DNA from 2 places in the Bradyrhizobium sp. Leo78 genome. Region 1 is predicted to be linked to the other one. Evidence: riboswitches for the same ligand, from Rfam matches in the RefSeq annotation. Region 1 holds a riboswitch; the other holds the start of a gene.

Region 1 (4,472 bases):
GACGAGCGCGATATTGATGTGAATGGGCTGCTCCGTCTCGAACCTTGTGCATTGAATCCAGAAGCGCATGGCGTTCTCCTCTTCGAGCCGCCGCAGGATAAGAGACGGGGCGGCGCTGTCTAGCCAAGCGACCGCAATTCGCGGGCGGCGGCGACCATGTTGGCGAGCGCCGGGCGCACCTCTTCCCACTTGCGGGTCTTCAAGCCGCAGTCGGGGTTGATCCAGATCTGCGCGTCGGAGAGCCGCTCTCTTGCGAGCTTGAGGAGGTCGGTGATCTCGCCAATGTCAGGCACGCGCGGTGAATGGATATCGTAGACGCCGGGACCGATTTCGTTCGGGTAGCGGTAGTTCCGGAAGGCGTCGAGCAATTCCATTTTCGAGCGCGAGGTCTCGATCGAAATGACATCGGCGTCCATCGCCGCGATGGCGTCGATGATGTCGTTGAACTCGGAGTAGCACATATGGGTGTGGATCTGGGTCTCGTCCTGCACGCCGGAGGAACAGATGCGGAAACTATCGACCGCCCAATCGAGATAGGTCTTCCATTCCGACCTGCGCAGCGGCAGGCCTTCCCGCAGTGCTGCTTCGTCGATCTGGATCATGCCGGCGCCGGCCATCTCGAGATCGAGCACCTCATCGCGGATCGCGAGCGCGATCTGTCGGCACACGTCGCTGCGCGGCAGGTCATCGCGGACGAAGGACCAGTTCAGGATGGTCACGGGGCCGGTCAACATCGCCTTCACCGGCTTTGCCGTCAGTGACTGCGCGAATTGCCACCATTCGACCGTCATCGGCTGCGGTCGTGAGACGTCGCCATAGAGGATCGGCGGCCGGACGCAGCGCGAGCCATAGGACTGCACCCAGCCGAGCTCGGTGAAGGCGAAGCCGGAAAGCTGCTCGCCAAAATACTGCACCATGTCGTTGCGCTCGAACTCGCCATGGACCAGGACGTCGAGCCCGATATTCTCCTGCCAACGGATGGCGCGCGCGGTCTGATGCTGCAGATAGGTCTTGTATGCGGTATCGCTGAGTGCGCCATTGGCATGTGCGGCGCGTGCGTTTCTGACATCGGTTGTCTGCGGGAAGGAGCCGATGGTCGTGGTCGGGAAGCGTGGCAGATTGAACCGCTCGCGCTGCACCTCGGCACGCTCGGCGAACCGGCTGGCACGATGGCGCATGCCGCCATCGATGGCGGCGAGACGCCGGGCAACCTTGGCATCGTGAATCCGCGGTGAGGTCTTGCGCGCGGCCGCGGCGGCATCGGACGCTCGGATCGCTTCGGACGCATGGGCCCGGCCACTTCCAAGCGCCGCGCCCAGCGCGGCAAGCTCTTCGAGCTTCTGCACCGAGAATGAAAGCCAGGTCTTCACCTCGGGATCGAGCTTGGTTTCCAGGGCGAGATCGATGGGTACATGAAGCAGCGAGCAGGATGGCGCGATCTGAATGCGCTCCTTGCCGAGCTTTGCGACGACGGGCCCAAGCTGATCGAGGATCCGGCTCAGATCTGCGCGCCAGACGTTGCGGCCGTCGATCACGCCGAGCGACAGCACCCGTTCTTTCGGAACGTCGATGAGCTCGCCGAGCTGCTGGGGCGCGCGCACGAGATCGAGATGCAGGCCGGCGACCGGAAGATCAAACGCGACCGCACGATTGCCGCCGAGCCCGCCGAAATAGGTCGCCAGCATGATCCTGATGTCCGGCACCGCTTTGGCGATTTCGGAATAGGCGCGCCGTAGGGCTTGCTGCGCGGCGGCGTCCAGATCAAGCACGAGACAGGGCTCGTCGATCTGCACCCATTCCGCACCGCGGGCAGCGAGTTCGCGCAATAGTTCGATATAGACCGGCAGGAGCCTGTCGAGCAGCGACAGCGTGTCGAAATGCGGTTCCTTGGACTTGGCCAGTTTCAGGAACGTGACCGGGCCGACCAGCACGGGGCGGGTCTGATAACCCAGCGCCTTCGCCTCCTCATACTCTTCGATCGGCTTGCGCGATGAGAGTGCAAAATACTGGTTCTTGCGAAGCTCCGGCACCATGTAGTGATAGTTGGTGTCGAACCATTTCGTCATTTCGAGCGCCGCCACGCCATGTGCGTGATGGGCATGTCCGCAGGCCTCGTCATGCGCGTCGGCCTTGGCGCCACGCGCCATCGCGAAGTAGGTCGCAAGCGGCACCGCGCCGCCGGTCCAGCCATAGCTTTCCGGGATAGCGCCGACCATTGCGCAGGTGTCGAGCACCTGATCGTAGAACGAGAAATCGTTCGACGGGATCACGGTGATACCGAGCTTCTTCTGCCGCGCCCAATTGGCCGCGCGCAGCCCGACGCCGGTTTCGATCAGCGTCTTTTCGTCTGACGCGCCGGACCAGAAGCGTTCCAGCGCGAATTTCAGTTCACGGCGCGGACCGATCCGCGGCGTGCCGAGGGACGCAACAACAAGTGAAGTGGAAGATATTGGCTTAACCCCATGAGTTGGGGGCAAAGGCCGTAGTGACACGTCTGGATTCCCTGCGCGAGGTGCGCACGGAATCGCAACCGCACCACCGGGACACCCCGCCCGAGGACGTGTATGTTGTCGAGGCAGGTCTCCTGGCTCGCGGGTCGTTGCTGCGGTCCGGCCTTCCCGAAGCTTTGCAGGCTTCAGTGGCAATTGTGGACCGCGGCTCGCCGCTTACAGTTGCGGGGGCAGCTCCGGCTTTACACCGGCTTCCCTCTTAGCTCCGGAAAAGATCTCTCCGAAGAACCACGACGCGTTCACTTACTGGCAAGATCGCGCGAACGTCAACTCGGCTGACATCACGTGCGCGTGGAGCCGGTTGTTCACAGCGCCAACGGTATCGACCGGAATTTTTGCGCTTCGCCCATACGTCCCATTGACACCATTCCCCAAATCGCACCAGATGTAGCTGTCACGGTCCATCATAACGCAAGGAATGGTGGCTAAGAGGGAAGCTGGTGATCGCGCCTTTCTCGCGAGAATCCAGCGCTGCCCCCGCAACTGTAAGCAGTGAGTTGCTCCCGATTTTAGACGTCACTGATGCGGCATCGCATTGGGAAGACGGGGAGTGACGCCGACCTGCGAGCCAGGAGACCTGCCGCGACAGCAAATAACGTCCACGGGCGGGGTGTCCCGGCGGCCGCTTGCAGGCTCATGCCGGTACGCCGCCGGCATCATCACGCAGCGTCGCCTCCGGCATCCGGCCCCAGCAACATCACGGGGTCTGCAAGATGTCACTCTCTCTCGATCGCGAAACCACCGCGTCACCTCTCATCCACCTGCGCCCCGAATCAATCGCGGCGCCGGAAGCACGGCTGCCGATGCAGGTGATTCGCCGCAATGGCGCGGTGTCGCAATTCGATGCCGGTAAGATCTCGGTGGCGATGACCAAGGCCTTCCTTGCGGTCGAGGGGAATACGGCGGCTGCGTCGCGCCGCGTGCACGAAGCGGTCGAGGAATTGACCGCCGAAGTCGTCGGCGCGCTGTCGCGCCGGATGAGCGAAGGCCGCACCTTTCATATCGAGGACATCCAGGACCAGGTTGAACTGGCATTGATGCGCAGCGGCCATCACAAGGTGGCGCGCGCCTATGTGCTCTATCGCGAGGAGCGGGCGCGGCAGCGCGCCGAACAGCAGGCAACTAAATCCGCAACGGCATCGAGCGGGCCAATCGTCCACGTCACGCTCGCGGACGGCAGCAAGGTGCCGCTCGACCATGCGCGGCTGGCGATGATCGTCGGCGAGGCCTGCGCGGGGCTCGACGGTGTCGACGCTGCGCCTGTCGTCGGGGAAATCCAGCGCAATCTCTATGACGGCATCAGCCAGGAGGAACTCGCGCTCGCCAGCGTGATGGCGGCGCGTACGCTGGTCGAGCAGGAGCCGAACTACGCCTATGTCAGCGCGCGCCTCTTGCTCGACAAGCTCCGCACTGAAGTGCTGTCCTTCGTGCAGGGCGCGCCAACGAAAGCGTCGCAGGCGGACATGGCGGTGCGCTATGGCGAATATTTTCCGGCCTATATCAAGACCGGCATCAGCGCCGAATTGCTCGATCCCGAACTCGGCCGCTTCGACCTGAACAAGCTGGCCGCGGCACTGAAGCCGGAGCGCGATCTTGCGTTCCAGTTCTTAGGGCTGCAGACGCTTTATGATCGCTATTTCCTGCATGTCCGCGGCCACCGGATTGAATTGCCGCAAGCGTTCTTCATGCGCGTCGCCATGGGGCTTGCACTGCGCGAGATCGACCGGGAGGCGCGCGCGATCGAGTTCTACAATCTCCTGTCCTCCTTCGACTTCATGGCGTCGACGCCGACGCTCTTCAATTCCGGCACGCTGCGGCCGCAATTGTCGTCCTGCTTCCTCACCACCGTTCCCGACGATCTCGACGGCATCTTCAAGTCGATCAAGGACAATGCGCTGCTCGCCAAGTATTCCGGCGGCCTCGGCAATGACTGGACGCGGGTGCGCGGGCTGGGCGCCCATA
Region 2 (4,472 bases), on a different contig from region 1:
GCATCAGATGCGGCGCGACCAGGCCGATGAAGCCGATGGTGCCGGTGACCGCCACCGCGCCACCGACGCCGAGCGCAACGCCTGCGATCACGAACAGGCGCAGGCGGCCGACGTCGACGCCGAGGCTTTGCGCGGTCTCTTCGCCAAGCGTGAGCGCGCGGAACGCGCTGGCTTGCGACAGCAGGATGGCGCTACCTGCCACGATGAACGGCAGCGCCAGCGCGACATGCTGGAAGCTGCGGTCCTCCAGGGAACCGAGCAGCCAGAACGCGATCTCGAGCGCCAGGAACGGATTGCTCGCGAGGTTCATCACCAGCGCCGTCGCAGCGCCCGCAAGGCTCGAGATCGCAAGCCCGGCGAGGATCAGGATCAAGAGGCCCGCATTGCGGCCGGCAATCGCGAGCAGCACGAAGACCGAGCCGAATGCGGCGATGATGGCGGCGACCGGCAGCGCGTAGGAGCGGACATCGGCCAGCCCCAGCGCGATCACCAGCACCGCGCCGAACGCCGCCGATTGCGGCGCGCCGAACAGCGAGGGCGAGGCTAAGGGATTGCGCAACAGGCCTTGCAGCGCCGCGCCTGACAGACCGAGGATAGCGCCGATCGCGAATGCCAGAATGGTGCGTGGCAGGCGGATCTCGCGCACGATCACCTGCGTGACATCGCTGCCGCCACCGAACAACGCCTCGATCACCGTCAGCGGCGACAGCCGCACCGGGCCGGTGCCGAGCGAGATCAGCATCAGCAAGGCAACCAACGCAATCATTGCAACGGTCGCCCCCAACCGCCGCCGCGCGGCCAGACCCGCCGCTATCGTGAAATCATGTGCACTCATCGCGCCCTGCTTCTTGCAGCGAATTCGGTGGCAGACAAGCGACACCGGAACAAAAAAACGTATGAGAGCCAGGGAGCCGCAGTTTCGCCGGGATTGACTCACGTGCCGCCAAAATCCTAGATGGCCGCGACGGTTCCTATCGGGATCAAAAGGGAATGCGGTACCGGGAAACTTCCCGTAAAGCCGCGGCTGCCCCCGCAACTGTATGCGGTGAATCCTTCGTCATATGCCACTGGGAGTCTCGGTCCTGGGAAGGCGACGAAGGGTAACGACCCGCGAGCCAGGAGACCTGCCGTCATACGTGGTCACACGCGACGATGTCGGTCGGGGAGTACAGGCATTTGCTTCACCTGAAGCGCGAAACGCGATGGTGAGCCTTGGTTCGCTGTGACGTGCCACTGACGTCATACCGAGGTCTCGCCGATGTTCTCTGCTACCACAGCCACCAAGCAACGCCGCGCGCTGCTGCTCGCGTCGAGCATGCTGGCGCCCGCTTTGTATGTTTCCGCCGCGCAGGCGCAGGAAGCGCCCTCCGAGCAATTGCCGCCGGTCGAGGTCAGGGCGCCCGGCGACCACAACCGCACCCGCGCCAAGCCCGCTTCCGACGGCACTCCAGGTCCCCGGCGTCCCGCGCCGGGCCAGGTGCCGACCAACGCGCAGCCGGCCGGCGGCGCGGGCGCTGGCGGCGCCGCCGCTGGCGGAGCTTCATCCGGTGGCGGTGGCGGCGGCCCGCAATTTGCCGGCATTGTCGGGACGTCCTCGACCGTGATCACCGCCGACGACATCGCGCATTCGCCGACCCAGGTTCTGGCCGAGATCATCGCGCAGGCCCCCGGCGTGCAGCTTCAATCGCTCTATGGCGGCGTGAACGGCGCCAAGACCTCGGTCGACCTGCGCGGCTTCGGCGCGTTCGCCACCGCCAACACGCTGTTCCTGCTCAACGGGCGACGGCTCAACGACATCGACATGGCGCAGGTGGATCTATCGACCATCCCGCTCGATTCGATCGAGCGCATCGAGATCACCCGCGGCAACAGCGGCGCCGTGCTCTACGGCGACAATGCGATAGGCGGCGTGATCAACATCGTCACCAAGACCGGTGTCGGCGGCCCGCCGGTCTCGATCCGCGGCGAAGCCGGCTATGGCTCCTTCAACCAGCGCATGGCCGCAATCTCGACCGCGATGAATTCGGGACCCTGGTCGGCGTCGTTCTACGGCAACGGCATCAAGTCCGACGGCTACCGCGTGAACAATGCGCTCGACCAGCGCAACGGCGTCGGCAATCTCAACTACACGACGCCGGACCTGAAAGCCTTCCTGACGGTGACCGGCGACGACCAGAAGCTGGGCTTTCCCGGCGGCAGGCTGGTCGATCCTTCGATCGGCGTCAATCAACTCGTCACCGATCGCAAGGGCGCCGCCACGCCGTTCGACTATGGCAACCAGCAGGGCGCGAGCGCGACGGCGGGCTTCACCAAGACGCTCCTGAACGGTGTCGACCTGATCGTCGATGGCGGCTACCGCCAGAAGGACACGCAAGGCGCGTTCTTCGGCACCTCGCCATTCATCAGCGCGGCATCCACCTACAATGACGCCGCGTTGCAGACCTGGTCGATCACGCCGCGGCTGAGCATCAACAATTCGATCTTCGGGATTCCCTCGTCGATCCTGACCGGCATCGACTATTACGATGCAACGTTCCACCAGCAGCGCGGCGCGTTCCGGGGCGTGCCGCCGATCCATACCTACGACCTGTCGCAGCAGTCGCTCGCCGGCTATTGGCAGCACACGGTTGGCCTCTTGCCCACCACCGATTTCTCCTATGGCGCGCGGGTGCAGAACACCTGGCTCAGCGCGCGCGATCGCTACGATCCGAACGCGCCGTTCGCCTTCGACGCGCAGGCGACGCCGCTCGACCAGAGCGAGACCAATTACGCGCTGCATGTCGGCGTCGAGCATCGCTTCACCGAAATGTTCTCGGTGTTCGCCCGCGCCGCGCACGCGTTTCGCACGCCCGATGTCGACGAGCGCACGTCCACCGGACCCGCGTTCGATGCGGACTTCAACCCGTTGCCGCAGAATTTCCAGTTGAAGACGCAGACCTCGCACGACGTCGAAGCCGGCTTCCGCGTCAAGACGGGCCGCTTCCAGGTGCAAACCAGCATCTACAACATGGACCTCGAGAACGAGATCCATTTCAATCCGGTGCTGTTCTACAACATCAACCTCGATCCGACCCGGCGTTATGGCTCCGAGACGCAGGCCTCGCTGCGGGTCAGCGATACCGTCTCGCTGCGCGGCGGCATGGCTTACACGCGCGCGGTGTTCCGCGAGGGACAGTTCGCGGGCAACGATGTGCCGCTGGTGTCGCGCTACACCGGCAATCTCGGCGTGACCTGGAATATCTGGGACAACTATCTCGTGTTCGATGCCACGCTGCGCGCCTGGAGCTCGCGCGTCATGGACAACGACCAGGCCAATACGCAAACGCGCATTCCGGGCGATGCGACGATCGACCTCAAGCTCAGCGGCGCCTATGAGCATTTCTTCTGGTCGGTCAGCGTCAACAACGTCCTGAATGCGCTCTATTACGACTACGCCATCGCCTCGAACTTCACGCCCGGCCGCTTCAGCGCCTATCCGCTGCCGGGTCGGACTTTCCTGGTGAAGGCCGGCGCCACGTTCTGAAGCGATCGGCCGGTCCGCGAGCCACGCGCGGACCGGCTTGTTCCGCCCGAATCAGCCATTATGTCGTGATGGCGGGAGATCGACATGGGCGGGATCGGGAAGAGAAGCCAACCTCCGAAGCAGGAAGGCGGCAAGCCAATGCCGCCGCCTCCACCTGCGCGTCACGACGAAGACGACGACTACGAAGACGGCGACATCGCCACACCGAAGCGCGATCGCTACGGCCCCGACGACGAGCCGTTGTAAGACGCTTCGCGTCATTGCGAGCGCGGAATTGTAGGGTGGGCAAAGGAGCGCAGCGACGTGCCCACCATCAGGCACTCCGCTCGCAATGGTGGGCACGCTTCGCTTTGCCCACCCTACGACGGCTGATGCAGTCCCGCGAAATCGTCGCGCTCGATCTTGCGGATGCTCTTCACATCGAGCAGATGCGCGCCGAAGCCGCCGCGAGCGACCGTCTTTGCCAGTTTCGGCGAGACCAGAGTGAGGCCGACCGTCATCGTCAGCGGCACGGCGCTGAGCCAGTCGAGCCGCACCGGCGTCAGCTCCTCGGTGCTGGCGTTGTAGGGCCCCGAGGTCTTCAAGAGATCGCCGCACTCGACCAGAATGTCGCGCCTGGTGCCGCCGCGGGAGGCGTGGCCGAGCAGCGCCTGCATCGCCAAATGCGTCCGCACGCCGGCGCGACTCTCAGGCAAGGGTTGTGGCGTCTCGCCGAGCGATACGCGCAGCAGGAGATCGACCAGATCGGCGCCGGCGCGGAAGGCATTGAGCGGCTCGACCAGGCGCGGATTGCAGTCGATCAGGAGCGGCACGGGGCTGTCGATCGGCATCACGTAGTCGACCGACAGCGCGCCGTGCCAAGCCAGCGCTCCCCCGATCGCTTCCAGATAGGCGCGCACCTGCGGACGGCTGACGCTTTCCTTGATCGCCTCGCCGCCGCCGACGCCGG

The links. Region 1 has a riboswitch for cobalamin ahead of AC5ZG1_RS25060 (ribonucleoside-diphosphate reductase subunit alpha). Riboswitches for the same ligand answer to the same signal wherever they lie in the genome.
Region 2: another riboswitch for cobalamin. It lies ahead of AC5ZG1_RS29445 (TonB-dependent receptor); the one in region 1 lies ahead of AC5ZG1_RS25060 (ribonucleoside-diphosphate reductase subunit alpha).

Annotation. Positions count from the first base shown of each region.
Region 1 covers NZ_JCAMOT010000021.1:110,956-115,427, forward strand. The annotation lists gene AC5ZG1_RS25050 (hypothetical protein) at 1-69, opposite strand, end outside; gene metE (5-methyltetrahydropteroyltriglutamate--homocysteine S-methyltransferase) at 120-2,450, opposite strand; cobalamin riboswitch at 2,558-2,758, opposite strand; cobalamin riboswitch at 2,891-3,109, shown strand; gene AC5ZG1_RS25060 (ribonucleoside-diphosphate reductase subunit alpha) at 3,224-4,472, shown strand, end outside.
Region 2 covers NZ_JCAMOT010000028.1:78,503-82,974, reverse strand. The annotation lists gene AC5ZG1_RS29450 (FecCD family ABC transporter permease) at 1-766, opposite strand, end outside; cobalamin riboswitch at 949-1,146, shown strand; gene AC5ZG1_RS29445 (TonB-dependent receptor) at 1,259-3,523, shown strand; gene AC5ZG1_RS29440 (hypothetical protein) at 3,608-3,769, shown strand; gene AC5ZG1_RS29435 (hypothetical protein) at 3,883-4,472, opposite strand, start outside.